2 regions of the Veillonella sp. 3_1_44 genome follow, and region 1 is predicted to be linked to the other one. Evidence: riboswitches for the same ligand, from Rfam matches in the RefSeq annotation. Region 1 holds a riboswitch; the other holds the start of a gene.
What was found. A riboswitch is a leader RNA that binds a small molecule or an ion and turns the genes downstream of it on or off. The one in region 1 is predicted to bind thiamine pyrophosphate.
Positions count from the first base shown of each region.

Region 2: it holds a riboswitch for thiamine pyrophosphate, as region 1 does, so the genes downstream of both, thiC (phosphomethylpyrimidine synthase ThiC) here and cytX (putative hydroxymethylpyrimidine transporter CytX) in region 1, are expected to answer to the same signal.

Region 1 is NZ_GG770201.1:301,109-310,594, forward strand. Features, by position in the region: gene modA (molybdate ABC transporter substrate-binding protein) at 1-646, shown strand, start outside; gene modB (molybdate ABC transporter permease subunit) at 886-1,554, shown strand; gene HMPREF0873_RS07970 (ATP-binding cassette domain-containing protein) at 1,563-2,192, shown strand; gene cytX (putative hydroxymethylpyrimidine transporter CytX) at 2,328-3,527, opposite strand; TPP riboswitch at 3,580-3,685, opposite strand; TPP riboswitch at 3,767-3,861, shown strand; gene thiW (energy coupling factor transporter S component ThiW) at 3,925-4,404, shown strand; gene thiD (bifunctional hydroxymethylpyrimidine kinase/phosphomethylpyrimidine kinase) at 4,404-5,237, shown strand; gene thiM (hydroxyethylthiazole kinase) at 5,251-6,768, shown strand; gene rbr (rubrerythrin) at 7,028-7,573, opposite strand; gene HMPREF0873_RS08000 (DUF951 domain-containing protein) at 8,324-8,527, shown strand; gene selD (selenide, water dikinase SelD) at 8,537-9,486, shown strand, end outside.
Region 2 is NZ_GG770201.1:491,972-501,457, reverse strand. Features, by position in the region: gene pxpB (5-oxoprolinase subunit PxpB) at 1-73, opposite strand, end outside; gene HMPREF0873_RS09000 (NRAMP family divalent metal transporter) at 148-1,344, opposite strand; gene HMPREF0873_RS08995 (LamB/YcsF family protein) at 1,473-2,240, opposite strand; gene thiE (thiamine phosphate synthase) at 2,552-3,070, opposite strand; gene thiF (sulfur carrier protein ThiS adenylyltransferase ThiF) at 3,071-3,709, opposite strand; gene thiH (2-iminoacetate synthase ThiH) at 3,722-4,822, opposite strand; gene HMPREF0873_RS08975 (thiazole synthase) at 4,832-5,602, opposite strand; gene thiS (sulfur carrier protein ThiS) at 5,604-5,801, opposite strand; gene thiC (phosphomethylpyrimidine synthase ThiC) at 5,825-7,129, opposite strand; TPP riboswitch at 7,208-7,315, opposite strand; gene HMPREF0873_RS08960 (ATP-dependent Clp protease ATP-binding subunit) at 7,393-9,486, opposite strand, start outside.

The DNA.
Region 1 (9,486 bases):
AGGTGCTCTTACAGAATTGGCTGATGCTTACAAAAAAAGCCATAACTTAGCGGATGATCAAATCGCTATTAACTTCGCTGGTTCTGGTACATTACGTCAACAAATCGAACAAGGTGCACCAGCTAGTTTATTTATTTCTGCTGACGAGAAAAATATGAAAATGTTACAAGAAAAAGATTTGGTAACTGATGTAAAACCATTCGTAACTAATGAACTCGTTCTCGTAGTTCCAAAAGGTCAACCTAAGGTTGAGCTAAATCAAATCGCTACAGTAAAGCGTATCGTATTGGGCAATCCTGAAACAGTACCAGCTGGTAACTATGGTAAACAAGTATTAACAAAACTAGGCGTTTGGGAACAGGTAGAACCTAATGTAGTATACGCTAAAGATGTAAAAGCTGTAACAGCTTCCATTAGCCAAGGTGCTGGAGATGCTGGTTTCATCTATAAAACTGATGCTATCGCAGCGGGCGATGCAGTTGAAATCTCTGCAGTAACACCGGCTGATTCCCATGATCCAGTTATCTATCCAATTGGTATTATTAAAAAATATGACAACGCATTGGCAAAAGACTTCTACCAATACGTAATGAGCCCAGAAGGCCAAAAAGTATTAGAAAAATACGGTTTCTCTACTTCTAAATAAGAGTAAAGCGCTAGCTTTCAGGGCTAGCGTTTTCTTATGATACAATAGAGATATTATTGATATTACTAATCTTATGATTGCTCACTGTATGCTTTTTCTTTTACTCATTTGTAGTGATGAGTGCTTAATAATCTAGCATATGATATGATTTTGTGCATATAATTTGTTTGAAAAGTATTTTTGAATTAATAGATATAGCACATACTTTAGAGTTGTTGTGTATAGAAAGGGGGCGTGACATGAGTCCATTATGGCTGTCGCTATGGGTGGCAAGTATAGCTCTTATTATAGTTATTTTAAATGGCTTAGCGACTTGTTACTGGATGAACCGTTGCAAGTGGGGTGGTATTGCCATTCTTGATGCACTTATTACCTTGCCACTTGTACTGCCTCCGGTAGTTGTTGGTTTTGCGTTACTTATGGTATTTACTCCAGGTTATGCGTTTGGTGCTTGGCTTGAAGCTCATGATATGAGTGTTGTTTTTGCTGCATCCGGTGCCGTGATAGCCTCCTCTGTAATTGCATTTCCGCTGTTTTATCAAACGGTGCGTTCAGCATTGCAATCCGTCGATCATAATATGGAGGACGTAGCGCGTACATTAGGTGCTTCAGAGTTACGTATCTTTTTTACTATCTCCGTACCACTCGCTTGGAAAGGCATTTTGACGGGCAGTATCTTAGCCTTCTGTCGTGCTATGGGCGAGTTCGGTGCTACCATTTTGATTGCAGGCAATATTCCAAAGGTAACGCGCACCATGCCACTTGCTATCTACTCTTACGTAGAGGCAGGACAGTACATGGATGCTTTTGAATTAGTTATCTATATTTGTGTGCTCACATTGGCATTGTTGAGTGGGATTCACCTCATCACAAAGGGGTCCTTGTTCCGTCACATTGATAATAATTAGGAGGTCCGATGATTACATTTTCCTTTACCGTAGCTAGACCTTCTGTGACTGTGAAAGCCGATGGGGTACTTCCTTCTGGTATTACCGTTTTGACAGGTCAATCTGGCAGTGGTAAAAGTACTTTCATTAAATGCATTGCAGGACTGGTAAAACCCACTACAGGTAGTATTCACTGTAATGAAACAACGTGGGTGGATCGAGATAATAAGATTTGGGTTCCCGCTCAAAAACGTCAGGTAGGCTATATGCCACAAGGCAACATCGTATTCCCTCATTTGTCTGTGGAACATAATATTACCTATAGCAAACGAGGCACACCTGACATGTGCAATAGTCTATTGCAGCGTTTAAGCCTTGAGAAATATCGCAAAACGAAGGCTGGCAGTCTGTCTGGTGGCGAACAGCAACGAGTTGCTTTGGGACGTGCGCTCTACTCTAAACCGACTATCTTGCTTCTTGATGAGCCTTTATCTGCTTTAGATTGGAACTTGCGAAAGCATGTGCGCGAAGATTTGGTGTCCATTATTCGCGAGTGGGATGTACCTTGTGTATGGGTTACCCATGATGAAAGCGAAGCCGAAATGGTTGGAGATCGGCACTGGACCTGTGAAGAAGGCCAAATTCAAATATCTAAATAACAATAATGTAAATAAAAGAATCTAAATAACAAAACCCCTTCATACGAGTTATTGCTCCTAAAGGGGTTTTATTGTTTATATAGCAGTTCCTATTTAGTTAGTCTCCTATCTTGGATGCTTGTTGTATATATCCTATTATGGTTGTTTAACTTCTGTAGAGACCTTTACTGCTTTACTTACGAAACCAATGATAGTAGTTATGATAAAGGCCATTGTAAAGGCTGGTAATGTAGCACCTACGGTGCTTTCACTGTGTAACATATAGTGATATAAACCGACCGATACAGCCCAAATTGTGCCGCGTACTAAAAAAGCCGATAGAGTTTGCACTTGTTGACGATTCATAAAGTAGTCCGCTAGCAAGATGGCAATCATTGGGGTAAAGACAGATCCGATGAGGTATAAGAAGTCTGTAATATCGTCCATCGGATACAAGATAGCTGCAATAGTGCCAACGATGGTAACAATAACTGCAATGCCCTTACTAGATGCACTATTATAGATAGTCGTACTAGAAACACCTGCAGAGTAAGCGTCCATAAAGGTTGTAGTAACGGTAGAGAAGATAATAACGATGAGTCCAGCAAGACCAAGTCCTGCATTCATCATGATAGTAATGATGGAGTCGCCACCGCCAAAAATAGCGGCACTAAGACCTAAGGTATACATGACGATACTCGTTACCGTGTAGACCGTAGCACTTGTGAGTGATGCGGTGAAAGGATGTTTACTTTCACGGGTATAATCACTGATGAGAGGTAGCCAAGATAGTGGCATGGCAATAGATAACTCAAGAGCAGCGATGAAACTCATGTTTCCGCTAGTTAGAAGGCCACCTTCACTAGGCCACTGCGATATCATGTGCGTGCCCATGTAGAGGGTGAGGCCTAGCAATAGAATAGATACGATGGCTTGAATATAGCCCGTATTGTGGAGGCCGATGAAGAGCCACAAAATGACGAGGGCCCCGATGGCAATGGTCCAAATCATAGGTGATAGAGGTGCCAGTGCTTGTAAGGCTAACATGGCATCGTAAATCATGATGCTGGTCCAACCGATGAGCTGGAGCATATTTAAAAAGGCAAAGCCCTTTGCCCCTAGTGGGCCAAAGCTAAAGGCTGTCGTGTTCATACTGCCTTGCCGCAAGCGGCCACCGATGAGTCCCGCACCAAATAGCAGGATGCCGCCGATAATATGACCTAAGATGATGGCATAGAGACCTTGCGCGAGGCCTAAGGGGGCCAGATAGGTACCGGTCATAATTTCCGCAATCGATAAAGCGGCACCGAACCATATCATGGCAAATTGTGGTTGCGTGATGTGTGTATTTTTCATACGTCCTCCTTGCCAGGAAGTCATAGAAAAAGCCGAGCTCACAGGAACTCGGCCATTAATCCTCTATGTTCCCTACGTTGGCATTATCCAAATCAGGTTATGGGTTAAAGCTTTAGCTTACTCTCAGCCCACTTGTGTGAGCACCCCATTATGGCTTCATTATACGAGGTGCTACGGGAACCGTCAATTATTTTGTTGCATAGATTGTATAATAATGTTATAACTAGATTATAAAAATATATTGCCACTAGGGGTGCTTTTGCTGAGATTGACCATTCAAAACCCTAGACCTGATCCAGATAATACTGGCGTAGGGAAGTGGAATGAAACATGATACCAAACTATTACGAGACCATTCCATTTGAGGTGGTCTCATTTTTATTTACTTGGAGGTATTATGAAAAAAATGATTATTGCTAGCATATGTGTGGCCTTAGGTGTCGTCTTATCGACTACGTCGATTCCTATTGGCCCTGCTCGTATTTTTCCATTTCAACATATGATAAATGTAATCTTAGCCGTTATAGTTGGGGCGAGATTCTCTGTAGGCGCAGCCTTTAGTACTTCTTGCTTACGTAATGTACTAGCACTAGGCTCTCCATTAGCCTTTCCAGGTAGTATGATTGGCGCTTGGTTATCTGCGTATTTATATAAAAAATACAACGCCATCTGGGCAGCGGCTTTAGGCGAAATCATTGGCACTGGACTTATTGGTGCTCTTGTAAGCTATCCAATTGCTCATTTCCTACTAGGCAAACCATTGGCATTGTTGACCTTGATTACATCCTTTTCCATGAGCTCTATTGCAGGTGCTTGCATTGGCTTCGTAGTATTACAAATCTTATCTCGACGTAATCTGTTACACAAGGAGGCATAATGAAACTACATACTGCATTAACAATTGCCGGTACTGACCCTAGTGGTGGCGCTGGCATTATGGCTGATTTAAAATCCTTCCAAAGTCGAAATGTATACGGCATGGCCGTTGTTACTTCTGTGGTGGCTCAAAATACAACGGGTGTACATCACGTAGAACACCTATCGTTAGAAAGCATAGAAAAACAGTTACACGATGTATATTCAGATATTACACCACAAGCCGTTAAGACGGGCATGATTGCTTTACCGGAGATGATGGACCTCATTTATCCTTATGTAAGCAAGAATATTCCTTATGTAATGGATCCCGTTATGATTGCTACTAGTGGTGATCGACTTGTATCGGATGAGGCCGTGAATTTCTTAAAATCGAAACTCATTCCGGTCGCCACAGTCATTACACCTAATCGTAGCGAGGCAGAGGTGTTAGCGGACATGTCTATTACTTGTGAAAGTGATATCACAACAGCAGCTAAGCGTATTTTACATGAATTAGGACCCCGAGTGGTTATTATAAAAGGCGGCCATATTGGAGATGATGCTACGGATTATGCTTTCACCAAAGATGGAGATGTGCGTACGTGGACAAGTCCTAAATATGATACTGTTCATACTCATGGTACGGGCTGCACCTTCTCAGCAGTCATTACGGCAGAGTTCGCTAAAGGACGTGATGTAATGGATGCTATTGGTATTGCAAAGGACTATATCGCTCTAGCTATTAAACATAACCCTGCTCTTGGTCATGGCTGTGGGCCTGTTAATCATATGGCTTATGGGTTATTGGTAAATGGCCCTCAAACGATGGATGAACTTTTGAAAAATGACTAGAGGAGATAGTTATATGATCTACAACAATCCAAATATAAATGGTTCAAATTGGCCCGAACTGAATATATTAGAGACTCTACGCAAAAAAAATCCTCTTGTTATTTGTATTACCAATGATGTGGTGCGGACCTTTACGGCTAATGGTTTACTAGCCATCGGTGCATCACCCGTAATGAGTGAGTGCAGCGAAGACTTAAAAGACCTTATCGTTCATGCTGCGGCTTTACTCATTAACATTGGGACCGTTACACCAGATAAGGTTACTTATTACAAAGAGGCTGTTAAATTAGCGAAGGCTCATGAGGTACCTATTGTGCTAGACCCTGTGGGCTGTCACGCTGGGGCTTATCGATTATCTGTTGTTTTAGACTTGATTAAAACCGGTGCTATTTCGTTGCTACGAGGAAACCAAAGTGAAATTAAAGCCATCTATGATGCTCTTAATACAAATCATAAGATTGACAGTTCTCTCTCTGGTAAGGGCGTAGATGGGGCACAAGTTGAGGATAGCGCAATTATAACGTATCGTCTTGCACGCCAAATTAATTGTCCTGTTGTCGCAACGGGCGAAGAGGACTACGTTTCTGATGGAACTCGTGTATTTGCAGTTCCTCATGGTCATCCAATCATGACAGCGGTAACAGGGACCGGCTGTCTATTAGGGGCTGTCTTAGCTGCATTCTTTAGTTCCTATTATCCATTTATGCATAACATGTCTATCGGTGAGTTTCTTGCGTATGCACTGGCTTACTATGGACTTGCTGGTGAAAGTGCGGTTAAGGTGAGCGGTGTAAAACCTGGCAGCTTTAGTGTGGCATTTATGGATGCCTTATATGAATTCGATGATGCGATGCTTTTATCTGGAAATAGAATACGGCCCGTAGTTGTACCCGATCAATTAAAGGTATATTTTATTAGTGGTACGCAAGATGTAGGTTTTAATGAAAGACATTTACTAGATACTGTTGAAGCTGCTTGTCGGGGTGGCGTGACATGCTTTCAGTTTAGAGAGAAGGGCACAGGAACATTAGAAGGACAACAGAAACTAGAATTAGCTCAGCAGTTAAAAGAAATTTGTGCTATGTATAATGTGCTTTATATTATTAATGACGATGTAGACTTAGCAGTGGCTGTTAATGCTGATGGTGTTCATGTAGGACAAGAGGATATGCGTTTAGAAGACGTTCGTAATCTTGTAGGAAATAAGGTTGTTGGTATATCCATTCATTCTGTGGAGGAACTTCATAAGACTGATGTAGTGTATGCAGATTGTGTCGGTGTAGGTCCTATGTATGCCACAAGTAGCAAACCTGATGCTCAAGAGCCATGCGGACCAGATCGTATTACTGAGTTACGAGCAGAAGGTCTAACATTACCGTGCGTTGGTATTGGGGGTATTACCTTAGATAACGCAACGCCTGTTTTGCAAGCTGGTGCCAGTGGAGTAGCCGTAATATCTGCTATTGCTCATGCAGATGATCCATATGAAGCAGCAGAAGAATTTAAAAATTTAGTAGATAATATTAAGTGATATGTTTTTATAACTCAATAGTAAATAATAAGCACTATACAAAGGAAATAAAAAACATATTATAGTGAATAGAATAAAATATAGTAGACAAAATAAAAATCTAACAAAAGAATGCAAAAAAAGACGATGACAAATGTCATCGTCTTTTTGTTAAGGAAGTTGTCAGTACTTACTGTAAGTTTAGATTGTACTTACAAGTATAGTTTTATTAAAATCTGTACTTACAGGTTATTAATCTAGTTAGTGTCGTACTTACAGATTAGATGGATTCAACGAAACGGTGGAAGAAAGCTTGTGGATGTGCACATACAGGGCAAATTTTTGGAGCTTCTTCACCAACGTGTACATAACCGCAGTTAGCACAGATCCAAGCTACTGGTTCGTCATTGTGGAATACTTTGTTACCGGATACTTGAGCTGCTAATGCAAGGTAACGAGCTTCATGACGAGCTTCAATTTTACCAACTTCGCGCATTTGGAAAGCGATTTTAGCAAATCCTTCTTTTTCAGCTTCGTCAGCGAATTCTTTGTACATTGTAGTATGTTCGTAGTTTTCACCAGCTGCTGCATCGCGAAGGTTAGCTTCGATATCAGCGGAAATATCACCACCATGAAGAGCTTTGAACCACAATTTAGCATGTGCAGATTCGTTGTGAGCTGTTTCTTCGAAATAGTCAGCGATTTCGTTCATGCCAGCTTTACGAGCTGCACTAGCGTAGAATGTATATTTTTGAAATGCTTGGGATTCGCCAGCAAATGCTGCTTGAAGATTTTTTTCAGTGTTAGAACCTTTTAATTCTGCCATTTTAATACTCCTTTGTACTTACGATAATTTTCAAAATTGTTACTTAACGTATATATTCATAACCACTTGGTTGTGAATGCAATGGAATAGAATACTTATTCTATCAATTTCGAGGGCGACTTCGCCTTAGTAAGAAAACTTATTCTTAGATCAAATAGACACTTGCCTAACTCTTAAAATAGTACTTACTTATTTGTGTGTTTCGGCACTTGCCGTCTTAACAGTTTTATATACAATGTGTTATCCGTATACTTAACGAATAATCATTGTTGACTATATTGTAACATACTAAATGAGAAATGCAAGTCTTTTTATAAAATTTATTTCGAAAATTTTCTAAATGATAAATATTATCAATGTAGTAAAAATGTGGGTTTATAAAGATTGAATAGTATGGGATTTATAAAAAATCTTTATTTTGATATTGAGAATGATAACTAAATGAAAAATCATTATTGTTTAGTTATTAATGTTGATTTCTTTAGATGCACTAATATTTCCCTATAAAATATAATGATTAAGATAAACATTTTTGTGATCTTTTGGTGATTATATAATACTATTTTTCTTGTGTTATGGTTTTAATTATAAGAACAGCAGACATATCAAATCTGTACATTATATATTTAGGGCGAAAATTTTATGGTTATGTAATAGACGATTGAACTATAGAATCAGGATATATTTATAGAATCAACTATTTTATGTATAATAAATATATAAATACTGACAGAAGTTAAAGGAGGCGCTATGGCATTTGTTAGATATTACGTAGGCGATGTAGTGAAGATGAAAAAATCACATCCTTGCGGCAGTGATGAGTGGGAAGTTAAGCGAATTGGTACAGACTTTCTCATCGTATGTAATGGATGTGGTCATCAACTCTTGATGCCGCGCCCTAAATTTGAGAAGGCTGTTAAGAAAATCATCTCTCGATTGCCGGAAAATGAGTAAGGAGGGATTATGGTACGACTTACTGATTATGTGACAAGTGGAGGCTGCGCGTGTAAGATTGGGCCTCATATATTAAACCGTGTGCTGAAAGCTTTAACACCCGTTACTAACGAACATGTTCTCGCAGATATGACTGGTGCCGATGATGCAGGTGTATATCAAATCTCGGATACCTTTGCATTGGTGCAAACCTTAGATTTCTTTACACCTATGGTTAATGATCCTGGTTTATTCGGTAAAATTGCAGCTGCTAATGCGCTAAGCGATGTGTATGCTATGGGTGGAACTCCTTTAACGGCGATGAATATCGTAGGCTTTCCGGTTCCTCTCGTCGAGCAAGGTGTTTTGACGGATGTGTTAAATGGGGCTGGTTCGATTGTAGCCGAGGCTGGTGCAGCCATCGTAGGTGGACACAGCATTGAAAATAAGGAACCTATCTTTGGGATGTCTGTGACTGGTCAAGTAAATCCCCATCAGATTTGGAAAAATAAAGGTGCTCAAGTAGGGGACGTGTTGGTGCTAACAAAACGCATTGGTACAGGTATTATGAATAATGCGTTGAAAGCAGATTTATTCCCTGTAGGCACGGAACAGGCCGTCACTAGTATGAGTACTTTAAATCGTGTAGCGGCTGAGGTGGCGCATAACTTTACAGTTCATGCTTGTACAGATGTTACAGGCTTTAGCCTCATGGGACACTCCGTAGAAATGGCGAGTGCTTCTAATGTGACGATTCATATTAAAGTTTACGACATCCCTCTTTTTGATGATGTCATCGAGGCGGCTCAAATGGGGTTAATTCCGGCTGCATCTTATGGTAATCGCAAGGCTATAACTGAAGTACAAGTTGATGAGGACTTGGATCCTATATGGTCGGATATTGTATTTGATCCTCAAACCTCTGGTGGGTTACTATTCTCTGTTCCTGCTAGCGAAGGTGAGCCGCTTGTTCAGGCCTT
Region 2 (9,486 bases), 190 kb from region 1:
TCTTTGGATCGATTGCTTGACCAAAATCAATAGAGATAGCGCAATCCCCTACAGGTGAAATTGTAGGTTTCATATGTACCTCCTGCTATAACTAGAAAGGACCATCACATTCAAGATGAACGTAATGGTGCTTTCACAGATAATTAATTAACCTAGTAACTTAGCAATACCTTTTAAAGATGTAACACCAATGTAAGATGTTACGAGCACTACAATCCACCCTGTATAATATAAAAGTTTATTGTGTTTATATGTTCCTACGATTTCAGATTTATGAGTTGCGACAAGCATAACTGCCAATGTAACAGGTAATATTAACCCATTTACAGAACCAGCTAAAATCAATAGAGATGCTGGTTTACCAATAAAAATCAGGATACATGTGGAAATAAAGATAAATGCCATAATAGTCAATTTTTCATTTCGTTCTACCACCTTAAACAATGTTTTTAAAAAGGATACTGATGTATAGGCAGCCCCTACTACAGAGGTCAATGCGGCACAGAAGAACACTATACCGAATAATTTATGCCCGATTTCACCAGCTCCTAAAAGAAAAGCAGAACCAGCTGGATCCTTAGCATCTAGTACAAATCCCATAGATACCACACCAAGAACAGCTAAGAATAATAATATACGAACTAGCGCATCAACAGACATGCCCATAATAGCTGCACGACGTACATCCTTTAAATGTTCTTGACCTGTAATACCAGCATCAATAAGGCGGTGACCACCAGAGAATGTTATATATCCACCTACGGTCCCTCCAATAAGAGTTATCGTAGCAAGCCACGGATAATTCGTAGGTACTATCGCATGAGTCACTGCTGTCCCTACTGGGGGATTCGTTGAAAATGCTACATAAGCAATGAGGACGAGCATAACCGTACCGAGTACTTTAGCCGTATTATCTAGAACACCACCCATCTTCTTAGATGTAAATAGTAAGATGCCCAAAATACCACTAATAGCGGCTGCTGTTGTTGTGTCGATACCAAATATAATATTGAGGCCCATAGAAGCACCACCAATATTACCGATATTAAAGGCTAATCCACCAAGGGAAATTAAAAATGCCACTATATACCCAAGGCCTGGTAATACCTTATTCGCAATATCTTGACCGCGCATTTGGGATACACCAATAATTGTCCACACATTAAGCTGTGCAATAATAGAGAAAATAACGGATATAACGATAGCAAATGCAAAGTCTGCTTTCAACTCATTTGTAAACGCTGCTGTTTGCAACATAAAGCCAGGCCCAATAGATGACGTGGCCATTAAGAAAGCTGCCCCTAATAGGACAGAGAAACTCGCTTTACCTGTAATTGGTTTCATAGGAACCTCCAAAATAATAATTAATCTATGTCATACTTATTGCTTAAAGCTCATACTTGCTTTTAATACTTATATTCGTATTTTCTGTTAGTATTAATTAAGCATTTATTTTAATGTTCTTAATAGTGTTATCGGTTTTGAAAATTCGCCACCGTTATACCAGCTTTTGATAGCTCTTCCCAAATATACTTTGTGAAAGCTATCGCTTCAGGATTATCTCCATGAACACATATGGAGTCAGCCACAATATCAATGGTCTTCCCCGTATTAGTAACAACCTTACCCTTTGTAACCATCATGAGAACTCGGTCTAAAGCCTCTTGCGGGTCTTTGATGAAAGCACCTACTTCTGTACGAGGGACCAATGTTCCCTCCTCTGTATAGCCACGATCGGCAAACACTTCCTGTATAACAGGAATGCCTCGTCGCTGTGCCTCTTGAGCAATATAGCTACCACTCAATACCATGGCCGCGATATTAGGATTTACCGCTTGTAAACCATCTAAAATTGCATCGGCTAGTACAGGCGTAACACAGGCTGTATTGTAAAAAGCACCATGTAATTTCATATGCTGTAAAGTAATGTCATAACTATCACAAAAAGCTTGAAGTGCACCTAGTTGGTACATCATATAGGCTTTTGCCTCAGCAGGACTTACTGCCATCGCACGACGACCAAATCCCATCAAATCTGGATAACCAGGATGCGCCCCTACGGCAACTCCTTTTTCTTTACATATGCGGACAGTCGCATCCATAATAAGAGGATCTCCAGCGTGCCAACCACAAGCAATATTAGCACTTGTTACGTGATTTAATACTTCACTATCCATGCCTAATGTATAGTTACCAAAACTTTCGCCTAAATCACTATTTAAATCTACATAATGAGACATATACTATTACCTCTTCATCTTCATTTATTTTATAAATTCTATAGAATATCGAATTTAATGATACGATTATACTAAACAAATCGATACGTTAGCAATGATTTTTATCATGTATACAAAATTCTTTTATAACCAAAAAAACCACAAGATTTTAATCTTGTGGTTTGTATGTAAACTCAATTTTTTATCTGACTCTACTATATCCAGTCATAAGCTCATAAACCGTATTTTGTATATTGTCCGACTCTGTTATTTCAGAAACGGCACAAATAAAATCGGGATGCGCTTGCCAAACGATATCAGTATTTGTCGTTTTAATCCCCCCCAATAGCAACAATAGGAAACTTACTAAATTGCTTTGCCCAATATACATAAGAAATTCCTACAGGATTAGCATTAGGTTTTGTCTGTGTAGAAAAAATAGGCCCTACCCCAATATAATCAATAACACCTGTATATCTGTTTGCCACTTTTAGGTCAGATATACTATGGGTTGACCAGCCAATCAACATATTAGGCCCTACAATTCGTCTTACCGTATTGGGCGGCAAATCAGCTTGCCCAATATGAACACCATCAGCATGTACAGCCAGCGCAAGATCAACATAATCATCAATAATTAATAGAGCATGATAATTAGAGGTCAATCGTCTCAAAATCATAGCCTCCTGATATCGCAGAATAGGTGTTTTTCCCTTTTCACGATATTGAATAATTCGTATCCCTGCGCTTAGCATATCTTTCACAAGCGGAACCACATCTCGAGTACCGCCCGTAATTCCATAAATAGGGCAAGCATTCATTACCTCTGTTAGTTTGTCTTTTCGATTCACCTATTTCACCTCATTAGACATGGTCTTCTCTAGTAAAAGTGATAACGCTAGATCCGCCTGTTTTGCAGCAGCAATAGCTACACGTGGCGCATAAGGATACGCATTGTCTACACCGGAATGCTCGTCACCAACAATATACAAATTTTTACCTAGCTTTTTAGTTCGTAACGCATCGGAATTACCGATTCCAGCTAATCCGGATACCATGATTTTAGGTATATATACTGAAATTGTAGCCTCTAAAAACATAGATTTAGCTTCTACAGTATCAAAGGCTTCTATCAAAATATCGGCTTTTTTATAGATTTCAGGTATATTCTCGATTGTCAATTTATCCTTATAAACCGTAACGATAACATTTGAATTAATGGCAGTTAACACATCTTGTAAAGCCTCTACCTTATACTGCCCCACATGACTCGAAAAATAGTATTGCCGATTTAAATTACTTAGCTCTACAATGTCATAATCTGCAATAATTAGATTTCGAATACCGCTACGGACAAGATTAACCGCACAATTGGATCCCAATCCGCCAGCACCTAAAACGCCTACTACTGAACTCTGCAATTTACGAAACTCCTCAGAACTATAGAAGTGAGATATAGCCGTTTCAAATTCGTTATTCATATGAGCCATACACATATCTCCTCATAGTGCCTGCCAATCTTTATAAATAGGTTGGTATCCATTATTTTCGAGCATTGCAGCCATTTCACTTACGCTGCGATTATCACTAATTGTAAATTGGCTAGAATCATCTTGTTTTGTATGTCCCCCTACAGAGGTTGTTACGCCAGCAGAAAGTTTTGTAATCCCAAGTCTCACCAGATTATCACGCATATACTTGCTTTCACGAGAGGAAAGCGTAATTCCCACACGGGGGAACAAAAGACGCAAAGCCAAAATATATTGAACCAATGCCGTATCATCTACAGGATATTTTGGAGAATAACCTACTGCACAAGGTCGAATTCTTGGAACGGAAACAGATAATTCTACATCTGGATAATGTTGCATAAGGTAATTGAGATGTAACATCGTCTTGTATGCCTCTCGACGCCATTCATCAAGACCCATTAAAGCACCAATATTGACCACTCTAAATCCAGCCTGACAAGCCAACTCAGGCGTATCAATCCGCTTTGCAAAATCACTCTTAGGCCCAAATGGATGTAATTGCGCATACAACGTCGGATTATATGTCTCTTGGAACATCGTCATTCCATCCGCTCCAACTGTGACTAATCCTTTATATTCCTCTAGCGTAAGCGAATACACCTCGACACTAACGCTACTAAAAATAGGAACCAATTTTTCTACGGCAGCTTGTATATATGACGGTGGACTACAAGATTTAGATTCACCAGTTAACACTAAAACTTGCTCTAATCCCGTTTCAGCGATTGCTTTCGCCTCAAGCTCAATATCTTCTAAACTTAGCTTTTCACGGGCAATTCCACTATGATGACTATATCCACAATAAACACAACCATTGTCGCAATAGTTTGAAATGTACATAGGCGTGAACAGTTGTATGGTATAACCAAATTGCTGTACCGTCCGCTTATGAGCTATCTGCGCCATATCTTCTAAATACAGCAGGGCTTGAGGTGATAATAGAATAAGTGCATCCTCAATAGTTAGTACTGATTTAGAGAGTGTTGAAAGTATTTCATCATCAGTTATAGCCTCTAATGTTTCAGCTATATCTTCGTCGTAAACGCTTGAAAGTACATCTATAAATGACATATCATCACCCTACTTTCGCAAGAAACCAGTTAATGGTGAAGATGCACTACCTACAGACTTCTTAGGTGCACATTTTGCAAGATATGCCTTACGACCAGCCTCTACAGCATGATAAAAAGCCTCTGCCATGCCTACTGGGTCCGAACTCGTAGCAATAGCCGTATTAACAAGAACAGCACTAGCCCCCATTTCCATAGCTATTGTTGCATCAGAAGGACGTCCTATCCCCGCATCAACAATAATAGGCACATCAATAGAGTTGATTAAAATCTCTATCAATCCTTTTGCTTCAAGTCCACGATTACTACCTATAGGCGAAGCGAGGGGCATAACACAACTAGCACCAGCATCTACTAGTCGCTTTGCATCCATCAAATTAGGACTCATATAAGGAAAGACTATAAACCCTTCCTTTGCCAACACCTCGGTGGCTTTAATAGTCTCTAAATTATCGGGCATCAAATACATCTGATCTTGAATGACTTCAATCTTAATCAAATCACCACAGCCTAATGCTTTTGCCATACGTGCAATGCGTATAGCCTCATCTGCATTTCTAGCACCCGATGTATTCGGTAATAAATGCATTGTACCAGGGATATAGTTTAATATATCCTCCTCGCTTTGCGTTGTACCTACTCGCCTAAGAGCAACTGTCACAATATCTGATTGTGATGCTACTAATGCATCATGCATCAAATTATAGGATGCATATTTCCCTGTCCCCACTAACAAGCGACTAGAAAATGTTGTATTACCTACAGCAAATGAATCCAACATATCAACCACCTCCTACAAAGCTAACGATTTCTAATCTATCAGCAGCCGTTAATTTAGTGGTTGTATACGTTTCCTTACTAAGAATCTCACCATTAAGCTCAACTACAAAGTGTTTACCGGTATACCCTAATTCATTAAGAACCAAATGAAGTTGCTCGTTTGAAACCTGCTTTGGCTCTCCATTAACAATCAAATCCATAGTGACCTCCCATATGAAAAAGCTTATAAAATATCAATATATTCTTCTTGTAAAGCTTTATTCATACTGCGTACAGCACAGAACTTGCCACACATCGAACAGGTTTCACTATGATCTTCCTCCGGTGCTCTACTTTCACGAATAGAACGAGCCCGTTCAGGATCAAGGGCACAAGCATATTGTGCCTCCCAATCGAGAACTTGACGTGCTTTAGCCATAGTGTCATCTATATCTCTTGCATTAGGAATACCACGAGCAATATCTGCAGCATGCGCCGCTATTTTGAAAGCCATAATTCCGTCTTTTACATCATCTGCATTTGGTAAGGCTAAATGTTCCGCTGGTGTAACATAGCACAAGAATGACGCACCATGCATACCCGCTACAGCGCCACCAATAGCAGCCGTAATATGGTCATAGCCTGGAGCAATATCTGTTACGAGCGGTCCCAACACATAGAATGGCGCTCCATCACACAAGGATTCTTGAACTTCCATATTCATTTGTATTTGATGTAAAGGTACATGCCCAGGTCCTTCAATCATAGCTTGTACACCATATTGTTTCGCTCGTTTTGCCAATTCACCAAGCCTTACAAGCTCTTCAATTTGGCACACATCAGTTGCATCCGCTAAGCAACCTGGACGACAAGCATCACCTAAAGACAAAGTAACATCATATTCTTTGCAAATCTTTAAGATTTCATCAAAGTATTCGTAGAATGGATTTTCATGACCTGTCATGCTCATCCACGCAAATACCAAACTGCCTCCACGACTAACAATATTGAGCAACCGTTTATGATTCTTGATTTGATCTATTGTTTTTCTCGTAATACCACTGTGGATAGTAATAAAATCTACACCATCTTGAGCGTGTAATCGGATAGTGTCCAAGAAGTCTTGAGCCGTTAATTCACCCAAATCTTTTTGATGATGAATGACACTATCATAAATAGGCACCGTACCAATCATTACTGGCGATGTCTCAATTAATTTACGTCTAAAAATACGAGTGTCACCATGAGTGGAAAGATCCATGATCGACTCTGCGCCAAGTCTAATAGCTCGATTAACCTTTTCAATTTCACTATCATAATCAGTGACGTCTTTCGATGTACCTAAATTAACATTGACTTTAGTTCTAAGACGCTTACCAATCCCCTCAGGCGAAATACTAGTATGTTGCTTGTTACAAGGAATAACAACCTTTCCTGCTGCCACTAGTGAACGTAATACGTCTTCATCCATACGTTCTTTTTCCGCGACGACTTTCATTTCCTTCGTAACTACACCAGCCACAGCCGATTCCAATTGTGTCATAAACATTTTTACATCCTCCTATATAAAAGACATATATAGTTAGGTATGCAAAAACGGGTATCGAACAAAATGATCGATACCCGTATTAAGTATTAGCGTGCTTCCTACGCGGGCATGATCCCGATCAGGTATAAAGGTCAGGTGCTCGCAGCCCTTTCTCAGCCTATATAATAGGCTCCCTTGCATACTCACTATATAATTATGCTATTAATATTACTACTTTATTCAGATTTGTCAAATGATTATTCCGACACTTTTACGTCTATTATTTATTTCTCAGCCTTATCTTGGTCTTTGCTATCATCGGAATCTGCTTTTTCAGAGATTACAATATGACCATCCTTAACATCGGCAAGCAAGTGTTTAGCATCGATGTGATCCAAGTAGAAATCTGTTACATTATCGCGGATTTCAGATTCGATAACACGACGTAATGGACGAGCGCCCATAGTTTTGTCATACCCTTGTTCCATCAACAATTCTTTAGCTGCATCTGTTACATCAAGAGTGATGTCTTTTTTAGCTAAAGTTTTATTCACTTGATCAAGCATCAAATCTACAATTTTTTTCAAATCTTCTTTGCTCAATTGATTGAACTCGATAACTGCGTTGAAACGGTTCAAAAACTCTGGACGGAAGAATGGAGCGATGCGTTCCATTACATCTACTTTATTTTCATCATCATTGTCACTACCATAACCAAAACCTGCATTGGATGTAGCGATGATAACAGTATTTTTAAAGTTTACTGTGTTACCTTGACCATCTGTTAAGCGACCATCATCCAATACTTGTAGAAGTAATGTAATAACTTGAGGGTCTGCTTTTTCGATTTCATCGAATAATACGATGGAATAAGGATTACGACGTACGCGTTCAGTCAATGTGTTAGAGTTATCTTCATAACCAACATAACCAGCTGTAGCACCGATTAATTTAGATACGGCTGTGCGATCACTATATTCGGACATATCCAAGCGAATGATTGCATCTTTGTTACCAAACATATCTAGAGCTAATTGTTTAGCTAATTCTGTTTTACCAACGCCAGTAGGACCTACGAATAAGAAGCTACCGATTGGACGGTTGCCTTCGTCAAAGCCTGCACGGTTACGACGGATTGCTTTAGATACAGCTTCTACTGCTTTATCTTGACCAATTACATGAGCTTCTAAACGAGATTTCATGTCTTTCAAGCGTTCGATATCGGATGCCCCCATTTGAGATACAGGAATACCAGTCATTCTTTCAACGGCTTCTGCTACATCGTTAACCTTAGCCACTACCTTTTGATTTTCTGTATGGTTATCAAGCTCTGCTTGTAACTTTTGAATACGCATTTTTTCATTAATCGCAGATTCATAGTCTTCTTTTTGAGCATATTCCTCTTGTTTTGCTTTAGCATCAGCAATATCTGCTTCCAATGTTTTAATATCTGTTACAGGATGTTGAGATGCCAAGTGAGCTGCTGTTACATCGATTAAATCAATAGCTTTATCAGGCAAGCTACGTTGTGGAATATACTGTACGGAATAATCTACAGCTGCTTTCAACACCGCATCTGGCAATTCAATATTATGATGCGCTTCGTACAATGGACGAATGCCTTGTAAGATTTTGAAAGTATCCTCTGCAGATGGCGCGTTTACCTTTACCTCATTAAAACGACGAGCGAGAGCCGCGTTTTTCATGATTGTATTACGGTATTCATCTTGTGTTGTAGCACCAATAACAGTCATTTCACCACGAGACAAAGCAGGTTTTAAGATATCTGCCAAGCCTTTGGAGCCTTGACCATCACCGGTAGAACCAGCACCCAAAATTTGGTGGATTTCGTCGAAGAACAAGATAATATTGCCAGCGGCTTTTACCTCTTTAATAAGGTTTTGAATGTTTTCTTCAAAGGAACCACGGTATTGAGTACCAGCTTCCAATCCGGAAATATCGATGGAAATGATTTCTTTATTTTTAATAGCTGCTGGAACATCACCATTTACAATAGCTTGTGCCAAGCCTTCTACTACTGCAGTTTTACCAACACCAGCATCACCTACAAGTACTGGATTGTTTTTAGTACGACGCGCTAAGATTTCTGCTGTTTCTTGGATTTCTTTATTACGACCAATGACAGGATCGAGTTTACCATCACGAGCTTGTTGAGTTAAGTTTGTCCCCAAACGAGCAAGGATGCCATCTTGTTTAATTTTACCTTGTTGCGCAGCTTGAGCAGCTTGCATTTCCTCATTAGATGGTAATCGACCAGTTTGACGATAAAACGCAAATTCTTCTGGAGTTACTTCGCGACCATTAATCTTATAACTACGTCGTTCCGTGGAATAACCACCCATATTACCCATCAATTG